Regions from separate parts of the Metabacillus schmidteae genome, predicted to be linked through region 2. Evidence: riboswitches for the same ligand, from Rfam matches in the RefSeq annotation. Region 2 holds a riboswitch; the other holds the start of a gene.

Region 1 (10,890 bases), on a different contig from region 2:
AAAGCAAGAAAACAACAAGGATGCTTTTTAAATTCAATTTCAATTTTATCTAAATTTTTTAATCTGCCTCTTATTTGAAGTTGCTCAAAATCAGAGAAATGTGTTGATGTCAGGTAGACAATTTCACCATCTAAAATTAAGGGAAGATGTGGTCTTAACTCATCTCGGATTCTCTCTACTTGGTAAATGATTTCAGGGAATTGTTTATTTAATGATTTTTCATTCCGGCTCATTATATCAATTGAAGAATCCGTCACAACTAAGAGAGATCGAAATCCATCATATTTTGTTTCGTAAACCCAGTCTGACCCTGTAGGTATTTCGGTATGTAAAGTCGGAAGCATTGGTTTCAAAAAGCATCATCCTTCAATAGTGATATGTATTATTATGATCAAATTCACAGAAATTCATGAAAGGGATGTTAAGTGATGAATAAAGCTGTTTTTCTAGATCGAGACGGTGTCATAAATGAGGTATTAAGTAGTAGGGTGAAATTTGTTAACAAACCGGAACAAATGTATTTATTAGATAGAGTTGGAGAAGGGATTAAGCTGCTAAATGATGCAGGCTATCTCGTATTTGTTGTAACAAATCAAGGTGGAGTTGGTTTAGGTTATATGAAGGAAAATAATCTAAAAAAGGTGCATGAAAAAATGAAAAAAGAGATAGCAAAGAGTGGAGGAAAGATAGATGACATTATCTATTGTCCACATAAACCTAATGCAGGGTGTGCTTGTCGAAAGCCAGAACCAGAAATGCTTCTTACGTTGGCGCAAAAACACCAAGTTTCTTTACATGAAAGCTTTATGGTGGGTGATCGGGATGTTGATATTCTAGCGGGGAAACAGGCAGGAACGAAAACCATTCTAATTGGTAATGAAGAAGGTTTAGCTGATATCCGATTTCCGACCTTATACGATGCAGCAAGCTGGATTACGACTGAGCAATGAGTACAATATATAATTAAACACGTCTATAATGTAGTAGTTCATTGAATTAGAAGGATTAATATAAACATAACTAACTCAGAAATAATATAAAAACGAGAAACTTTCTGTAAGATAGTTTCCCGTCTTGTTGAACCACAATAATTAAGCTTTTTTACGGACTGTTTTTGTTTTCTTTCCGGTCGTTCCGACAGTGCTAGTTGGTGTTGGTGATGAACTGTCATCTCCAACAGCTTTCACTGGCTTCGCCTTTGGTTTTGCTTTTGTTTGTGGTTTTTTTGTTTTTTCAATACTTGCTTGAAGAGCGCTCATTAAATCTACAACATTTTGACGCGGTGCTGCTTCAGTTGGTGTTTTACCTTCATCTTGATTCACTTTTCTCTCGATAAGTTCTTGTAAAGCCAATCGATAATCATCTTTATATTTTTCAGGCTCAAAGGTTGTGGTTAACTGATCAATAAGCATAATAGCTGTATCAAGTTCTTTTTCTCCGACCTCTACATTTTCAGGAACACTCGGGACTTCTTTAACGTTTCTTACTTCGTCCGGATAATGAACTGTCTCCATTACAATGCAATTTTGATAAACTCGTACCATTGCAAGCTGCTGCTTTGAACGGATCGTAATTTCAGCAATGCCTATTTTTCCTGATTTTGTTAGTGCCTCTCTGAGCAGTCCATATGCTTTTCCACCATTTTCTCCAGGACCAATAAAATAAGAACGGCTGAAATAGATAGGATCAATATCCTCCATTTTAACAAAATCAATAATTTCAACAGTTTTATCTTCGTGCTCATCTTTTATTTCCTTTAGTTCCTCTTCTGTTAGGACAACATATTTTCCTTTTACATACTCATAGCCCTTCACAATTTCATCTGCTTTAACTTCTTCATCACAATTCGGACATTTTTTTTCATATTGAATAGGGCTATGACATTTCTTATGAAGAGTTCTAAGTTTAATATCCTTGTCCTCTGTTGCTGCATAAAGTTTAATGGGTATGTTCACTAAACCGAAACTAATGGAGCCTTTCCACATTGTATGCATAAAAATCCCCTGTCTTATGTTGTAAGTTTCCTGTTTTTAATTTCTGCTTCAGGCAAGAATTTCATGAGTAGAAATAGCTGCCAATTAACTTAAAATATAGATAATTGCTGGAGAAGAATAATGATTATTCCTAGAACCCATACATAAACAGCAAAGATTTTTAGAGATCTGTACTTGATAAACGTAATCATGAATCTGACTGCAATATAGCCGAAAAAAGCAGAAGATAATGTGGCGATAAACATTGATGAAAGGCTAATTTGCGGGACAGCTCCTGATATCAGATCCTTTAGTTGATAAATAACACCACCACAAATAGCTGGAATAGATAAGAGAAACGAGAAATACGCAGCAGCTTCTTTATCCATTTTCCTTAAGAGAGCACCTACAATCGTCATCCCCGATCGGGAGATGGCAGGAAAAATAGCTAGTGCTTGAAAGCTTCCAATAAAAAAGGAATCAAATAAAGAAATGTTTTCAACCTTTTTTGCTCCATTTTTAATTGAATCAGCAAACCACAAAAAGAGCCCTGTAATTAAAAATTCCCAACCGATTGAGATTCCTGATTTTGACAGGCTATCAAAATAATCACTAAATAATATACCAGTTATAACAGCCGGAATAGTTCCAACAACTAAAAGTGCTGTTATCCGACTAAAGGGGTTTTTTATTAATTTAATAAGTATTTCCCTATAAAAAACAACAAGTGCGATAAGAGTTCCTAGGTGAAGCATTGTATCTAGAAATAAGCCAGCTTCTTCTAACCCGAAAAAATTTCGGCCTAAATAAAGATGTCCTGTGCTACTTATTGGGATAAATTCTGTTAGTCCTTGAATTATTCCCAGTATGACTGCCTGTATCCAATCCATATTCATCCCCCTCAAAAACAAAGCTTGTCTGTATTCATGAATATGTCAAATAGATGCTTTTATAGAACAATTTATTAAAGGAATATAATAAATTTTAGAAAAAACATTTGACAACAAAACAGCAAAGCACTTATGATAATAGTAACTTAATATTCTTCTTTCAAAGGGGAGTAGCGTTCAGGGGAACCTGAAAACAAAGTCGTCATTTCATGGATCTTTTTCCATCGGCTTTGTTGGCATGATCGGTACGGTTTAACATGCTTAGCAAGACCTTTGCCTTTAGCGGCAAGGGTCTTTTTTTGTTGTCCTATTGCTAATAAAGGGTCTAAGAAGATTAATACTTTAAGCATTAGGAGGAGAAAAGCATGGATGTAACTTTACTGTTAGAGTATGGTTGGGTGCTATTAGTATTGGTTGCCTTAGAAGGAATTTTAGCAGCTGATAATGCGTTGGTTATGGCCGTTATGGTTAAGCATTTACCGGAGGATCAAAGAAGGAAAGCTTTATTTTACGGATTGGCGGGTGCATTTGTCTTACGATTTGGTGCACTATTCCTCATCTCATTTCTTGTTAATGTGTGGCAAGTCCAGGCAATAGGAGCCATCTATCTTCTTTACATTTCAATCAATCATATTGTCAAGAAATTTGTTATTAAGAAAAGTGAGGAGCACAAGGTTGCAAAAAAAGAATCAGGATTTTGGGGTACAGTCTTAAAGGTAGAACTTGCAGACTTAGCTTTTGCGGTAGACTCAATCTTGGCTGCAGTAGCACTTGCCGTAACACTACCCGCCACAAATTTACCTGAAATTGGTGGTCTTGATGGAGGTCAATTCCTCGTTATATTAGCTGGTGGTATTATCGGAATTGTGATAATGAGATTTGCTGCAACGTATTTTGTTAAACTTTTAAAGAAAAAACCGAATCTAGAAACTGCTGCATTTTTAATTGTTGGTTGGGTAGGTGTGAAGTTAGCTTTATATACACTTGCACATCCTCAAATTGATGTGGTATCGAAACACTTTATTGAATCTGCCACGTGGAAAATAATTTTCTGGATCGTACTTGCAACAATTGCAATTGGTGGGTGGTTCCTATCCAAAGAAGTAAAAGAAGAAGACAATGAAGAAAAAACTTTAGATAAAGCCAAAGCAAGTAATGATTATTAATATAGAAGTTGTCTGACGAAGGAATCCTATTCGGGATTCCTTTTTAAATTGTAATAGAGCAGAAATATACACCTGAATATGTCAAATGTGTAACATTTTCTAGGTCTAAACTCATGTTCTGAGATTTTTTTTGCAAAATATTTTTTTAACACCCTTAAGATAAATTATCATGACGTAACTATTTAGGGACTCAAAGAAAAGGTGAGGGAGGTAATGTGACAAAACGCAATTTTATTAATATTTTTTCAGTTCTTTTCGTGTTGAGTTATCGTGTTGTATAATTTAATACGTTGTTCCAACCAGTAAAGTCTATTCTTTTTGAAGGTTTGGTATAGGTTTAAATCAATAGGTCAAAAGTTGTTTGTTTTGTAATAATTGACTTTGTTTTGTAGAAAATCAGAAAGATAATTTCATATATCTTCCTTTGCGATCCCCTATTAAATTAGCTATTATTAACAAAGTAATATAGGGGAAACAGAGGTGAACATCCCAATGCTTAGCCTTTTGTTTAAATTAGGTAAAAAGAAGCGAACATTAGAAGAAACAGTTCTCCAAATACAAAAGGGAGATATACACTTACAAAATGAACTAATTGAACAATATAAACCATTTGTTGCTAAAACAGTCTCATCTGTTTGTAAACGATATATTAGTGAAAACGATGATGAATTTAGTATAGGTCTTATTGCGTTTAATGATGCTATTGAGAAATATTCGACTGATAAAGGGAGTTCATTATTAGCTTTTGCAGAGCTTGTGATTAAAAGGAAAGTAATTGACTATATCCGAAAGGAAGCTCGTCATCCATATACGGTCCATCTTGAGCTGCAAGAGCATGAAGAGGGTGAATATTCCCAGAGTAAAATTGAATCGGACTTATCAGTTGAGGAATATACAAAAGCACTTGAACAGGAACATCGTAAAGAAGAAATTATTTATTTTCAGCACTGCTTAAATGACTTTCAATTAACTTTTGCTGAAATCGTTGAACAATCACCCAAGCATTTTGATGCCAGACAAAATGCGATGTTAGTCGCGACTGAATTGGTAAATGATGAAAAACTAAGAAATATCCTTTTTACCAAAAGACAGCTGCCGGTTAAACAACTTGAAGCTAAAGTTTCAGTAAGTCGTAAAACAATCGAGAGAAATAGAAAATACATCATAGCTATGGCTATCATTCTTTCAGGAAATTTCGTCTATTTAAAAGAATATATAAAAGGGGTGCTGGATTCATGAAAAGAGGGGTCGTCGTAGAGCTCGATGATGACTTTGTTACATTGCTTACCCCAGATGGGAAATTTTTAAGAACGTTAAATAAAGAGGGAAATTATGAATTAGGTGAAGAAATTTCTTTTTTTCCTTTAGCGGATAAACGTGAAGAAGCTGCAACAAGAACAAAAAGGGCAGGCAATAGAATCTTATTTAATCATTTACGTACTCGTACAGCTAGGATTGGGGCTTTATCAGCAGTTGCCATCATATTTTTTATGATTAGTTTTCTACCTTTTTTAAATAATGATAAAGTCTACGCATACATGTCAATTGATATAAATCCCAGCTTTGAAGTTAGTCTAGATAATCATTTAAAGGTTATTTCATTAGTACCGCTTAATGACGAGGCAAATAATATTATGGATAGCCTTGCTAATTGGCAGGAAAAACCTCTTAATGAAATTGTGCAAGTTATTATAAATGAATGTAAGTCAGATGGATACGTTTATCCCGGAAAAGAAATTGTTATCACTACGGTAATGAATGAGACTGATAAGAAAATTGAACAACAATTGGAAGAAAATCTGACAAAAATTAGTTCAACGGTAGAAGAAGAAGAAATGATCGTAAAAACAATGGAATCAGATAAAGAAACTAGAGAAAAAGCACAAAAACAAGGGGTTTCGACCGGTAAATATTTAGAGCTTGTTGAGCAGCAAGTAGAATCTAAAGAAAAAGATGATTCAACACAGAGTGATGCTACACCTGTACCAATTGTTCCAGAAAAGAAAGAAACAAACACAAACACATCAAGTCAAGTAAAGGAACAGACGAACACTAAACCTGTTAATAACAACTCTGTGCAAAGGGAATTGAAATCAGAAACAAAAGAAAAGCTGGATAAAGCAAAGCAAAAGATTAAAGAGAATGCTCAAAAAAATCAACATAAAAGAAATGAGAATATACAAAATAACAACAAGCAAACTGTAAGGGTCAAGCAGGAGGAACGTAAGGAAAATCGCAACGAAAGAAATAGGGAATGGAATAGTAAAAAAGACCGTGATAATGAGAACGATCAGGATCATTGGAATGAAGATCGGGATAATGATAAAAATGGTCGTAAGGAATACAATCGAGGAAAAAATAATAACGGTGGGCATAACAAAGAAGATAGAAAACAAGCAAAAAATGATCGTGAAGACGATTAAAGGCATTTGTGCTATCAAAAGTTTTTTTTATAAAAAAAGGCTGATCAAACGTGATCAGCCTTTTTGCCATATATTATTCAATTTATTTTCCGTTTAACTGTGACTGCGCCTGTGCTACAAGACGTTTTGTAATTTCTCCGCCTACTGATCCATTTGCACGAGAAACAGTGTCTGATCCTAAATGCACGCCAAATTCTTGTGCAATTTCATATTTAATTTGATCCAGAGCCTGTTCAATCCCTGGGACAAGTAATTTATTACTACTTCTAGCCATTTGTATGCACCTCTTTTTTTGTATTTTCTTAAGGCTATAAGAATATCTACTATAGCCTTACTCATAAGGTTTCTTTGAGGATGAATTTCTATACTGGAAATGTTTAGAGATGCATTTGTCTATATTTAGATTTCATTTAAATAAATCTGTGCCCTTGTCTGGATATGTGAAGCTATTACCGATAATACTGTAGTCACAATAATCCTGCGAATCGAATTACATTGCTCTTCCGTTAGGTTTGAGGAAATCTTTCGCGGAAGCTTTATTTGACGATTTATACGTTCTTCCAGTTCTATATCTCTTTCTGAAAAAGAGTCTAGGCTCTCCAGAACTGATCCATATAATTCATAAAAAGAGATAGGGCTTATTAAATCATCACTACGATCTGAAAGAGTGTTAAATAGTTCTGTTAGAATATTACGGATTCGTTCAAAATCAAAAATTACTTTTAGATCTTTGACAATTAATAGCATAGCTGCTTGATCAATTGAATATTTTTTACCAAGCTCCGGTTGGCCAATTAATTCTTTTACATCACGTTTAATCCAATTTTGAATAGAGGTAGACTTTAGAGAAGTTAATTCACACAGATTAGCTAAAGATACAATTTCATTTGTAGATAAACCATATTTTAATTGGCTTTTCTTTTTACTGGCCTTAAGTATGAAACTCGGAATGTTCTGTTCAACAGAAATGGAATTTTTTAAAGCTTCTTCGACTATATGTAATGGAGTTTGCGTTGACTCTCCTTTTAAAGCATATAATAGCTTTGTCATTTGCACGCGTGTTAATTGGAATGACATTTTGACACCTCAATTTTTAGAATCTAAAGCTTGTATTGAACTTTAGGTAATTGATTATTTAACAATATATGATGAATCTATTTATAATAAGTAATTTGGCTTGCTTTTTATTAAAAATATTTCTATAATTTTTATTATAATATAAGTTCATCTGAACTTGAAATATGGAGGGCTATATGGTGAAAAGAATTTTTCTTTTTCTTTTATCGAATATTTTAGTTATCACTACGATCGGTATTGTTCTATCTCTATTGAATATTTCGCCCTATCAAACAGTTGGTGGCGGCCTGGATTTAGTTAATCTCCTTATCTTTAGCGCTGTTGTTGGTTTTACAGGTTCATTTGTGTCATTGGCGATGTCACGCTGGATGGCCAAAATGATGATGGGTGTTAAGGTGTTAAATCCTGATAGCTCGCTCTCCCCGGCAGAAAGAGAGTTAGTGGAGAGAGTTCATCGACTTTCAAGAGCAGCTGGCCTTACAAAAATGCCTCAAGTTGGAATTTATCAATCTCCAGAGGTTAATGCATTCGCAACAGGTCCGTCAAAGCGTCGCTCATTGGTAGCTGTATCGACAGGACTTTTACATGAAATGGACAATGATGCGATTGAAGGTGTTTTAGCACATGAGGTAGCTCATATTGCAAACGGTGATATGGTAACGATGACCCTATTACAAGGAATTGTTAATACATTTGTTGTATTTTTAGCTCGAATTGCTGCATGGCTAGTTTCAAGATTTGTTAGAGAGGATTTAGCACCAATTGTTCACTTTGTAGCTGTCATCATCTTCCAATTGGTTTTTTCAATTCTTGGCAGTTTAGTGGTTTTTGCATTCTCAAGATATCGTGAATTCCATGCTGATAGAGGTGGAGCAGATTTAGCCGGAAAGGATAAAATGATTCATGCTCTCCGTTCACTAAAGCTTTATTCACAACGTGTAAGGGACGATCAAGCCTCTTTATCTACATTAAAGATTAACAGTAAAAAAGGTTTGTCTTTATTTTCTACACATCCTGATTTAGATGATCGAATAAACAGATTAGAAGCGAAATAAAAAGGATGGCATATTGTCATCCTTTTTAATACTTTGATACATACAAAACATATGTTATTATACAATTCACGAGCGATTTAGTCTTTTCTTTTCATTAAATAATCGTTATGATAGGGTACATGAGTCCATCATGGCCTTTTTTAAATTGCATTTTCATAAGTAAGATAGGAATGAATAAGAAATGAACAAACTAAAGCAAAGAATACAGTCACTTACTCCTGTACAATTGATTGTTTCGTATTACTTTTTAGCAGTGACAGTTTCAGTTTTGTTGCTTAGCTTACCAATTGCTCATAAGCCTGGAGTTGATTTTTCTTTTATTGACAGACTTTTTACTGCAGTTAGTGCTGTCAGTGTAACTGGTCTAACGGTTGTGTCTACTTCAGATACATTTAGTGTGCCGGGTATATTTATATTGGCCTTTGTTTTGCAATTTGGTGGAATTGGAATCATGACACTTGGAACATTTGTGTGGCTTATTATGGGTAAAAAGATTGGCCTTAAAGAACGTCAACTTATCATGGCTGATCAAAATCAGGTTAACTTATCAGGAATTGTGAATCTTATTCGACAAATTATTGTACTTATCCTTTTAATTGAATTTCTAGGGGGGATAATATTAGGGACATATTTTCTGAAATATTACCCAACTTGGCAAGAAGCTTATTTACAAGGGTTTTTCACATCAATAAGTGCAACGACTAATGGAGGTTTTGATATAACAGGGCAATCAATGATTCCGTTTGCTCACGATTATTTTATACAGTTTATTGTCATGATTTTAATTGTGTTAGGGGCAATTGGTTTTCCAGTTCTAATTGAGGTTAAGGATTTTTTATTTAATAAGAATAAAAGACATCGATTTACATTATTCACCAAACTAACAACAATAACATTTTTTGCATTGATTTTGTTTGGGACAATTGCTATTGCCATATTAGAATACTCATACTTCTTTAAGGATAAAGAGTGGCATGAAATATTCTTTTATTCACTATTTCAATCAACTGCTACTAGAAGTGGCGGGTTAGCAACAATGAATGTAAGTTTATTTACTGAAACAACTATTTTAATATTATGTGCATTAATGTTTATCGGAGCATCTCCTAGTTCGGTTGGAGGAGGAATTCGTACAACGACTTTTGCGTTAAATTTATTATTCCTTTTCCATTTTGCAAGAGGACACAAAGCAATTAAAATATTCAAACGGGAGTTACATCCGGAAGACCTTAATAAGTCAGTTGTCGTTACAATGATGGCATTCTTAATATGCTTTACTTCAGTTGTCATTTTATCGATAACAGAACCTTTCCCATTTGTTTCTATTTTATTTGAAGTATGCTCTGCCTTCGGAACAACGGGATTATCAATTGGAATTACCCCGGAACTTAGTACAATAGGAAAAATAATCATCATGGTCTTAATGTTTATTGGTCGTATTGGGATATTAACATTCCTGTATCTATTAGGAACGAAAGAGAAAAAAGATAATTTTCATTATCCAAAGGAAAGAGTTATTATTGGTTAACAATGCCTTTGTCTAACACTGAAAAAGTCCTTCATACCATATGAGGGACTTTTTACTTTTGATGCACACTTAAATTGTTCTTCAAACCCCATATGAACGGACTTTTCCTCTTGTCTTACAAGGATTTTGACCTTATTTTCCCTTGGACAACTTTTTATTGCATAGTAACCTGCTAAAAGCCTTTTTAAAAAATTCAATTTTAAATAATTGATGCCCTCTTAATCTTTGGTACAATATGTAAGGAGGAGGGACACAGATGAAAAAAGGTATACTGGCATTTGCTTTTTTTGTAGTAATGCTGATTTTAAGTGGGTGTTCAGAGGCACCTACTGCTGCAGAGCGTTTTTCTGAATACATAAAGTTATGGAATGATCAAAAGTTTTCGGAGATGTACGATAAATTATCCTCAAGTTCTAAAGAATCCATTACAAAAGAAGACTTCGTAAGTCGCTATGAGGGTATATATGATGGTGTGTCTGCTAAAGAATTAAAGGTTGAGTTTAATAAACCAAAAGAAGAAGATGTTGATGATCAGGCAACAGAAGTTAACTATCCTTTCTCGCTATCAATGGAGACCTTGGCAGGTCAGATCTCTTTTGAACAAGATGTACAAATCGTTCAAGAGGAAACAGAAGATGGGGAAGATTGGTTTATTTCCTGGTCACCGTCTATGATTTTTCCGCAATTAGAAGGTAATGAAGAAGTTCGAGTAAAAAGTACACCGCCTGAACGAGGACAAATTTTTGATGAAAAAAATAATGGTCTTGCTGTAAATGGA
Region 2 (10,890 bases):
GTTGAACATATAAAAGAGTGGAATAACCTATCAAGTGATAAAATCCTTCCGGATGAACAATTAGTACTTAATGAAACTCACGAAGTAAAATTAGGTGATACTCTATGGGATATTGCCGAACAATACGAAGTAAATATAGACGAGCTTGAAAACTGGAATGACCTTAACTCCCACATTATTAAGCCGGGGGAAGAACTTATTATCAAGCATTCAGAAGCAGAAAAAGATGCAGCTAAAGAAGCTTCTAAACCTGCTACAACAGTAAAAAAGGTTGAAAAAGTTAAAAGTACAGAAACATCAGAAAGCTCAAAAACATCCGAAACAGAAAAAGATGGAAAAGAAATGACTGTTACGGCAACCGCTTATACAGCTAATTGTGAAGGCTGTTCAGGGACAACAGCTACAGGCATCGACTTAAATGCAAATCCTGATAAAAAAGTAATTGCTGTAGATCCCGCAGTTATTCCACTTGGCTCAACTGTTGAAGTTGAAGGATATGGAACTGCTGTTGCAGGCGATACTGGCGGAGCAATTAAAGGTCAGAAAATAGATGTCTTTATCCCTTCAAAATCAGATGCTGTTAACTTTGGTAGAAAAAAAGTAAAAATTAAAGTAATTGATAAGTAAAAAACGTAAAATGGTTGTGTTATCGTATGAGGATGAAAACTCATATTAGCTATATCATGTTTCAAAGGGCTGTCTCAATTGTGGCAGCTCCTTTCTATATAAAATACGATAATCTGAAATTAGATGTAAAAACATAGCTAATCATGTCAGGTATTGCACTATTACCGTTCTTTTTTTTATTACATAAAAAATCCTGTTGAGAATTGTAGATAAGTTTTTGAAGGAGATTTGAAAGATTTCTAAAATTAATTTACATAAGAAGAAAAGTAAATAAAAAGAAGGGTGGACATTGTACGTGAGAGATGATTTGACCTTACAACAACTTGCAGAAGGTGTTCCAAAATCACTTTTAAATGCATCTGATAAAGATATAGAGAGCTTCCAACATATTATTGAAGAAACAATAAAACTAAGAGAAGGACATAGAAATTTACAAAAGCTCATTAAAAACTTCTCCACAAACGGCATTCAGCGATCTTAACTAAAAAACGACCTACCGATTTTGGTAAGTCGTTTTTACTTTCATATTTGTTAATCAGTAACCTCTGTACTTAAACTTGTTGGAATTAATCCTACAGCTTCAAATACTTTACCCAGTTTCTCATCAGCTTGTGTGAATGTTTCGTTAGCAGCATCTAAAGAAGGGGCATCTTTTTCCAGCTCTTCTGCTTTCGTTTGATAAGATGCTGTTAAATCCTCAATAGCTGATTCAAGATCTGCTTTATGATCTGCTAATTCTTCAGGAATTTCAATCGTTTTTAATTCTTCAACTACTGCTTTAGCAGATGCTTCTGCTGATGTTTTCATTTCTGCTGTTGGCTCTTCCTCTGCAGATTCGTATGCATTTAAATCTCCATCATGTTCATTTATTGCCTTTGAAGTTGCCATGTAGAATCGCATCATTGCACTTTTAGCATTTTGTTCTTTATCTGCACCCTCTTCAGTTTTCGCATCTTCACTTCCTGTATTTTGTGATTCAGTTGTTTCTTCAGTATCTCCTGCACAAGCAGTTAATCCAATTGCAAAAACAAGGGCAGAAAATAAAAACCATAATTTTTTCATTTAAACTCCTCCAATTTTCGGAATAGTATGTAAAATGGTGATCACCCTTAAATTCCCAATTAATTGAATGATCTTCCACCTTTTGTATTATAGGATTTACCTAGGAGAATATCAACTGTTATTTCAAGAAAACATCATTCTTAACTTATAACTAAAGCACTCTCATGACCTTCATAGCATCCCTATACATCAGTCGTTATTTATCAAGTTCTACTAGGTTTTGAGTATACAAAAATTTAATCAACCAGTTGCCCAAAATAAAGATTATATATTATCCTCAAAAAATGAACAAAGATAATTTAGTACAAAACCACACTTTTCTCATAACTCCATGTCTGTCCCTTTCAAACAGATTTCACCCTTCATAGAATACATTAACACATAAAGGAAGGAGGGGATCTAATGGGCGGTTATAACAATGGAAGCAGCTTTGCTTTAATTGTCGTATTGTTCATCTTGTTAATTATCGTAGGTGCAGCTTATGTAGGCTACTAATTATCATTCCCTCACCTCATTACCTTCAATAGTTAGGAATCTTATGGGACATGGGATCCTCCTCAAAAAAGTAAAGGTCTTCGCTACCTCTAGAGCGAAGACCTTTATCTATTATTTCTTCTCATCATGATAAGATTAATTGCTATTAAAGTAAAACTGATAAAAGCTAATAAGGGAATTGTTATAAAACCTAGTAAGTTAATATACTCACCCGAACAAGGAATTCCACTTGTACATATTTCAAGTTTTTGCATAAACGGCAATTTCTGAAGGGAGTAATGATACAGTGAAATAACCATACCAATTACCGCTAACGGTATCCCATATTTATAAACAGTTCGATCTCCATAGTAAAACGCGACACCTAAAATGATCGTTAACGGGTACATAAGAATTCGTTGATACCAGCATAAAGTACATGGGACAAAATGAAAAACCTCGCTGAAACTCAGGCTTCCTAAAGTAGCTACAAGAGATACAATCCATGAAAAGAATAACGATTTATTCATTCCGGCCTATTCTCCTTCAATCGCTTCTTCAACCATTCCTTTAAGATCATTATAACTGTTTCCTTCGAATTTTTGTCCGTTCACATATATTGTAGGAGTACCTGTTATGTTTAAATCGTTTGCTTGCTTCATATCCTCTTCCCAGGCTGTTTCAGCTTCTTCCTGTTGAAAGGAAGCAACAACTTTATTAGCTTCTTCTTCAGTCACGATTTCTTTTAATGTATTCTCTAGAAACTCCTCTGTATAAACATCCATCCTTTCATATTTACTATCTTCCGGCTGACCCTCAAATAGTAAATGATGAAATTTCCAAAACACATCATTTCCTAGCTCCTTGTAAACGGCTTCTGCAAACTTAGCAGACCGAATAGAATCCACATTTATAAATGAATAATTTACAAAGTAAAATTTTGCAACACCAGTTTCTACAAAATCCTTCTGTATTTGTGGAACAAATTGTTCATGAAATTTTTTGCAAATAGGGCATTTATAGTCTCCAAATTCTACGATTTGAACTGGAGCATCATCTTTACCTAAATACGGTTGATTTTCAACTTGTAATGCCTCCACAGTCGTGCTTGAAGAGCTTGATATAAAAATCAAGGCAGCCATGCAAATAACAAAAGTACTAACTATCCAAACAATTAATTTTTGAGGTTTACTTTCTTTTTTCTTTTTAGAAGCCATCATTACACCTTACTCTCTTCTCTTTTTCCCTACCTTTGAATCCAATGATAAGTTTGATGCCGGATATAAAACAAAAAATAAGGACATAGCAGCATAAGCCAAATCTAACTCAAACCCTGTTCCTTGACCATTTCCCATAAACCCTGATGATAGTTTCACCATTAACGTTGCAACAATCATGATGATAAAAAACAGTCCTGAAATGTACCGTGTACCCAAACCAACAATTAAAAGTAATCCTCCAGCTAATTCAACAATAGCAACTATGTAAGCCGCAAATCCTGGTATTCCCATGCTATCAAACCAACCGGCTGTATTTTCAACACCACCTTGAAACTTTGCAAGTCCATGTATAAAAAAAGCAAAGCCCAGGTAAACTCGAAGAATTAATGTTCCTACTTCCAATTTCATTGTTAATCTCCTCTCATTTTAACACTACACACCGTAGTGTAACGGTGTAAAAAAATTCAATATACAAATCTACTGTCCACCTACACTACTCATTGTAGTGTAGGTGGACTTTTCGGTCAAGCTTAAAAATAAAATACTAAAGCATAATCATTAACAACATTAAAAATACAATCATATTGATGGAAACAATAATAGATATGAGCGGACATTTAACAGGTATAGAAAACTCAGGTTCTAGTAATTGTTTTATACGAAAATTTACAGTTCCATCTGAAAATGGGACTAAAACTGGAGCAGAGCTTCGATTATGAATACAAGTTTTGAGTAGTTTAAGTAAAGCACTACCAAGTCCTACCTGTGAACCCATGCGGTTAACCGCATATTCATCAGCAACAAGTTCCACCATTATTTTATAATTTTCATAACACCATTTTGTTAATGGAATATACCACATAACTTCAGAAATCAATTGTAAAATAAAGACTTTGAGAGGATCATTATATTTTTGATGTGCTGATTCATGATGAATGACAGCCTCGAGCTCAGTCTTGTCCAATAGTTCGATAAGATTTGTAGAAATGACAATGATAGGCTCCAAAAATCCTACTGTATAAGCAATAGGCTCTCCATGTTGAATAACATAAATATCCTCTTTACTACGATTAAATAGTCTATTAATTTTTTTCGTTTCAGTACGATTTAATTTCCGTTTTAATCTTATTTTTAATTTTGAAAAAAACAAAATCTGCCTCATGATTTTTATACAGACCATAATGAATGTCCAAGCTACAAACGAGTTGACTAAAAATAATACGATATGATAAAGCAAAGTATTGCCACTAAATAAACTAATACAAAGTTGAAATACATTGAAATGAATGAATGTTCCCAAGATATGATGATATAGGTACAACCCCATCTGTGTAAAAAGAACGATCGCTAAGAACAGGCCTAATCCAAAAACAATTAATGATTTATATCTCCATTTCATTGTTTCTTCCCTTTCTTTAGTTGATCAATTTTTTCTTCTAGTCGAGTTAGCAATTGTTGATCTACTTCTGTTAGGGAGTCCAGCATATGATTTACAACTAAACCACCGAACTCATCTAATAAATTATCTGTTAACTTTTTTGATTGCTCTTCAATAAATTCCGCTTTTGTTTTAACCGGGATAAAAAGGGAGGTTCGTCCTTCTATTCTTTTTTGAAGAATTCCCTTTTCCACAAGACGGTTCATTACCGTCATGACGGTATTAAAATTAATTGATTTCTCTTTCTCAAGCTGCTGTTGCACTTGCTTTATGCTTTTCTCAGAGCCTTCCCAAAGAATATCCATAATTTTAGCTTCTAAAGGTCCAAAAAAACGATTTAATCCCACTTGATCGAATCGGAAATTATTAATATTCATATTGATCTCACCTTCCATTACATATTGTAGTGTAAATATATTGAATAGGCAAGAAACTTGAAATTACTAATACATGTTTATATTAAAAAGGTTAAATACAGTTAAGGTTAAAATTAGTTCGTTCCATCTCGCTCCAGTCACTCCATGCGCCGGGGAGGAAGCTGAGCCTCCTCGGCTTCGCCTGTGGGGTCTCAGCCTTTCCTCACTTCCCGCAGGAGTCGAGTGTCTTCCGCTCCATTCCACTATAGCGTTAAAATAGTAATCCAAAGCAATAACCTTTGCGTATACTGCCATAAAAATAAGACCAACCCATCATTATAGGTTGGCCAATCTAGTATTAATGTGTTCCGGTTTTTAAAAGAGCTGTTTCTTCTTGATTTTTTGCCGTTTTAGATTGTACATATTTAGCTGTTATAATAACTGCTGCAATGACGAAGATTTCAAATCCATATTTCACAAAACCATTTTCAAATATACCACTTAAGAAGTGCTCGCCTACAATCATTTTTGAAGCAGTCCAAGCAAGTATACCTGCTCCGATTGTTACGATAATCGGGAAACGATCAATCCATTTTAGAATTAATGTACTCCCCCACATAACGACAGGCACAGAGATTAATAGACCTAAAACAACTAATAGCATATTTCCGTGAGATGCACCGGCTACTGCTAAGACATTATCAAGTCCCATTAAAGCATCGGCAATAATAACTGTTCGGAGTGCTGCCCAGAAGCTATCCCCGGCTTTTACATCGCCATGGTCATCATTATCAACGAGCAATTTGTAAGCAATATAGACTAATAATAGTCCGCCGACAAGGTGAAGACCCGGGATTTCCAATAACCAAACAACAGCTAAGGTTGCCACGATACGAATAATAATTGCTCCTACTGAACCCCATAAAATAACTTTTTTCTGTTGTTGTTTTGGCAAGTTTCTTGCCGCTAACCCGATTAAAATGGCATTATCTCCGGCTAAAACTAAATCAATCACAATAATAGATAAAAGTGCAGTGAGAAATTCCATTTCCATTAAGATTACCTCCTGGATATCTGTTTTTACTAGATTTATAAATAGCTATTATGCACAAATAAAAGAGACCTTTGCCTATAAGGCAAAGGTCTCGCTAAGCACAATGATATGCCAACAAAGCCGATGAACAAAGTTCATGTAATGACGACTTTGTTTCAGGATAATCCTGACGCTACTCCCCTTTACATTGGAAGCTTTCGCTATTAAATCTTATGTCATTATACTTTATACATGATATGTCTGTCTATTACTTTATCTTATTTATGTTTCAATTGGTTAATTATTTACTTTTAACATACTGATATTAAGGACACCTGTGACTACTAACCTTTTTATCATCGTTATTGTAAACATACACAAAAGGAATATATTTATACAAATAACCGTTTGTTATAAATAAGAACCATTACTATTTACAAATCGTAACTATTACGATATACTCTTTTTGTGAAAAGTGAAAAGGAGGATACATATGAGGAAAAAATGGATGTTTTTATTTGGTTTATTAATTGTCTTTACCCTTGCTGCATGTGGAGTAGAAAATGAGAATAATAGTGGAGAACAGAAATCGGCATCAACTGAACCGACGAAAATTTTCACTACGGTTTATCCCCTGCAATTTTTTGCAGAACAGATTGCAGGGGAAGAAGCTGAAGTTGAATCAATCCTGCCACCAGGGTCAGACCCCCATACATATGAGCCCACTTCTAAAGACGTAATGGCTATTGCTGAAGCGGATGCGTTTATAATGAATGGCGCGGGGCTGGAGGCCTATGCTGAAAAAATCGCTGAAGCTGTAGAGGCTGAAGATGTGACAGTTGTTGAAGCATCTGAAGGGATTGAGCTCAGTGAAGGTTCCCATGACCACGATCACGGACATGATCATGACCACGGAGATTATGACCCCCACGTATGGCTGGATCCAACCCGCTCCATTGAATTATCAGAGGATATTAAAGATTTATTAGTAGAAATGAAACCTGAAAAAGAGAAATTATTTAATGAAAACTTTGAAACTCTCAAGACTGACCTTGAAGCGCTAGATCAAGAGTTTTCCGCTGAATTGAAAGCAGCTACAGGCAATCATTTTATCGTCTCTCATGCGGCATATGGCTATTGGGAAGAAGCTTACGGTATACACCAGATTGCTGTTACCGGTTTGAGCCCTACGCAGGAACCGTCTCAGAAAGAACTACAGACACTTGTAGAGACTGCTAAAGAATACGGATTAAAACACGTCTTTTTTGAACAGAACATTACGACGAAAATAACTGAAGTCGTGAGGGATGAAATAGGTGCAGAAACGCTAAGGCTGCATAACCTGTCTGTACTGACAGATGAAGATATTAAAAAAGATGAAGATTATTTTACACTGATGAGACATAACCTGAAACAGCTGCTTACAGCATTGGAAGATGCACCTGCTATAGAACCCGAAGTACACGACCATGATCACAGCCATGAATTAGATGAAGAAGCTCAGAAGATTTATGATGGTTACTTTGAAGATGATCAAATTAAAGACCGGGACTTATCTGACTGGGAAGGTGACTGGCAATCCGTTTACCCTTATTTACTGGATGGTACCCTCGATGAAGTATTTGCTCACAAAGCAGAAGACGGAGACAAGACTGAAGAAGAATATAAAGATTACTATACAATAGGATATAAAACAGGCGTGGACCGTATCATTATTGAAGGAGATACATTCACATTCTTTGAAGATGGAGAAAAATCGTCTGGAAGTTATATCTATGACGGCTATGAAATTCTAAACTATGAAGCTGGAAACCGTGGTGTGCGCTATGTCTTCAAACTTGCTGACGAGCATGAAGGAAAGATGCCAAGCTATATCCAATTTAGTGATCACAGTATTGCCCCAACCGATTCATATCACTATCACTTGTATTGGGGTGATGACCGGGAAGCGTTGCTAGAGGAAGTCATTAACTGGCCAACCTATTACCCTTCTGACCTTAGCGGTGAGGAAATCGCTCATGAAATGATAATGCATTAATTTTTCCTCCCTCAGATAAGTACAATTCTATATCTTTTCTAATAATATAATATCCGGTCACCCCTTCTTGGGGGCCCGGATATTTTTATATATAAAAATATATTGTGTGAAAGCTGAGTCGTATCCATGCAACCTTAGCGATACATACTGCAACTGAGCGTTTACATTATTTAATTCAACAAATATATGATTGTTCGCTTTGATTTATATCTGCCAACAATAATGACAAGTACATATACTAAATATAAGGAATACAAACCTACATAATCATTATCTTATATTAGATTCAACAGATCACTTTTTTTGATGGAAATCCTTATATATGGAGAATGATTATAGAAGTCTTCCCAAAATTAAGCTATTGTAAATGATAGGAAAGGATTCTCTAATTTAGTTCAAAGGGGTGGCGTCATCGGATGAGAAATATAGTTGTTTGTAAAGAAGGTAATGGAGACTTTCTACGTATTCAGGATGCGGTCGATTCAGTTCGTGTTCTTCCTCTTGAACCTGTCACCATTTTTATTAAGGCAGGTAAATATGAAGAAAACGTTGTAATTCCTGACAATAAACCAGATATTTCTTTAATAGGGGAAGATGTTGAGAACACAATTATTACAAATCATTTATATGCGGAAATGACTGACTCTAATCATAAGAAGCTTGGAACATTTCGTACACCAGTTGTTACCATACAGGCAGATAATATTCAACTTGAAAACATAACAATTGAAAATACAGCAGGTTATGGAGAGGAAATTGGGCAAGCACTAGCGCTTTATGTATCCGGTGATCGCGGTATCTACCATCATGTTCGATTACTAGGTAATCAAGATACTCTTTACTCAAGTCGCGGTCGGCAATATTTTTCACATTGCTATATTGAAGGTCATGTTGATTTTATTTTCGGCTCTGGCACAGTCGTTTTTCAACATTGTGAAATTCATAGTTTACGTGATGGATACATAACAGCTTCTTCCGCACCAAAGGAATCAGCATATGGCTTTATCTTTTTTGATTGTAAATTAACCGGCAGGGCAAATGACAATACTGTATATTTAGGAAGACCGTGGCGCCCTTATGCGCAAACCAGCTTTATTCGAACATGGATGGGGTCTCATATTAAACGCGAAGGCTGGGACAACTGGAGCGACAAAGAAAACGAAATAACCTCAAGATACTATGAAGCAGCGAGTACTGGACCTGGTGGTGAAATGGAACATCGAGTAAAGTGGTCAACACTTTTATCAGAACGTGATTTTGCGGATTTGACGATTGAAAAGATATTTGAGAGCTCTGACAATTGGGTTCCAACCTTAAAAAAATAGGATGGTTTTTTAGGAGGTCTTTTAAATGACAAATTCATTATGGACAGAAAGTGTACCATTTCTTAGTTCTGAAGATACATTTTCTCCAACAATTACCCCCTACCTTATCGATGGTAAGGAAAAGCATGGGGCTATTATCATTTTTCCAGGTGGTGGTTATCAGCATCGTGCACATCATGAAGGTGAACCGGTCGCAAAATGGTTCAACACCTTAGGTATATCAGCGTTTGTGTTAAACTATCGCGTATCACCTTCGAGACACCCTGCTTCATTAGCAGATGCCAAGCGTGCGATTCGCTATGTTCGCCATTATGCAGAAAAATGGTCTATTGATCCACAGAAAATTGGAATATTAGGATTTTCGGCAGGTGGACATCTAGCGTCAATGGCTTCCACTCAACTTTTGGAGGAATGCTACGAATCTACTGATGTAATTGATAAGGAAAGCTGCAGGCCAAATTTAGCAATCCTCTGTTATCCTGTCATTTCTTTTACACAAGATTATCACGAGGGCTCTGTTAACAATTTACTGGGAAATAAACCATCTGAACAACTTCGTGTATCATTATCTAGTGAAAATAATGTTACGGCTGATACACCGCCGACTTTTCTCTGGCACACAGCTGATGATGAACCTGTTCCTGTTGAAAACAGTTTGCTCTATGCACAGGCATTAAGTAAAAATAAGATTCCCTTTGAAATGCATATTTTTCCGAATGGACGTCATGGGTTAGGTCTTGCTGGAGATGATCCTGTTGTGGGGAAATGGACAGAATTGTGTGAAAGCTGGTTGAACCAGCAAGGGTTTACTATTAAATAATGGTTGTTTTTTAATACAGTTAAAGATAAAAATTAGTTCGTTCCATTGCGCTGCAGACACTCGATGCGCCGGGGAGTGTCTGCAGCTTCATTCCACTATAGATTTTAAAAAAGAGTGCGGTAGAAACAAGCTTTGCAAAAAACGCCTATTAATAAACTATACTTTGATGCTTTTAAAATAAGATGCACTATTAACCTGAGTTGATTTCGGTTGCAGGTATTCGCTATCTATAAGTAGTTTCTTGAGCCTCCGATCAATATCTTAAATTTGTTACTCTAGTAATATATTCCTTACCGAATAGTTCTTACCAGGGATGAAGGATATTTATATTCCTTACCGAATAGTTCTTACCAGGGATGAAGGACATTTTGCAAGTGCTTGAAACGGAATTTGTCCTTCATACCAGGGATGAAGGACATTTCGCAAGGGCTTGAACAGAATTTGTCCTTCATACCAAGGATGAAGGACATTTCGCAAGGGCTTGAAACGGAATTTGT

The links. A riboswitch is a leader RNA that binds a small molecule or an ion and turns the genes downstream of it on or off. The one in region 2 is predicted to bind manganese.
Region 1: another riboswitch for manganese. It lies ahead of HWV59_RS09950 (TerC family protein); the one in region 2 lies ahead of HWV59_RS24820 (TerC family protein).

The regions. Positions count from the first base shown of each region.
Region 1 is NZ_CAESCH010000001.1:2,083,912-2,094,801, forward strand. It holds gene HWV59_RS09930 (DNA ligase D) at 1-344, opposite strand, end outside; gene HWV59_RS09935 (D-glycero-alpha-D-manno-heptose-1,7-bisphosphate 7-phosphatase) at 429-950, shown strand; gene ku (non-homologous end joining protein Ku) at 1,092-1,994, opposite strand; gene HWV59_RS09945 (undecaprenyl-diphosphate phosphatase) at 2,084-2,863, opposite strand; yybP-ykoY riboswitch at 3,017-3,178, shown strand; gene HWV59_RS09950 (TerC family protein) at 3,229-4,029, shown strand; gene sigI (RNA polymerase sigma factor SigI) at 4,522-5,268, shown strand; gene HWV59_RS09960 (anti-sigma-I factor RsgI family protein) at 5,265-6,452, shown strand; gene HWV59_RS09965 (alpha/beta-type small acid-soluble spore protein) at 6,535-6,726, opposite strand; gene HWV59_RS09970 (DUF1836 domain-containing protein) at 6,852-7,529, opposite strand; gene htpX (protease HtpX) at 7,706-8,584, shown strand; gene HWV59_RS09980 (TrkH family potassium uptake protein) at 8,766-10,112, shown strand; gene HWV59_RS09985 (penicillin-binding transpeptidase domain-containing protein) at 10,369-10,890, shown strand, end outside.
Region 2 is NZ_CAESCH010000002.1:832,105-842,994, reverse strand. It holds gene HWV59_RS24865 (3D domain-containing protein) at 1-627, shown strand, start outside; gene HWV59_RS24860 (hypothetical protein) at 923-1,108, shown strand; gene HWV59_RS24855 (hypothetical protein) at 1,159-1,689, opposite strand; gene HWV59_RS24850 (YjcZ family sporulation protein) at 2,092-2,184, shown strand; gene HWV59_RS24845 (disulfide oxidoreductase) at 2,289-2,693, opposite strand; gene HWV59_RS24840 (DsbA family protein) at 2,700-3,383, opposite strand; gene HWV59_RS24835 (DoxX family protein) at 3,390-3,791, opposite strand; gene HWV59_RS24830 (M56 family metallopeptidase) at 3,928-4,782, opposite strand; gene HWV59_RS24825 (BlaI/MecI/CopY family transcriptional regulator) at 4,779-5,198, opposite strand; gene HWV59_RS24820 (TerC family protein) at 5,536-6,225, opposite strand; yybP-ykoY riboswitch at 6,328-6,424, opposite strand; gene HWV59_RS24815 (metal ABC transporter solute-binding protein, Zn/Mn family) at 6,704-8,248, shown strand; gene HWV59_RS24810 (pectinesterase family protein) at 8,665-9,573, shown strand; gene HWV59_RS24805 (alpha/beta hydrolase) at 9,599-10,393, shown strand.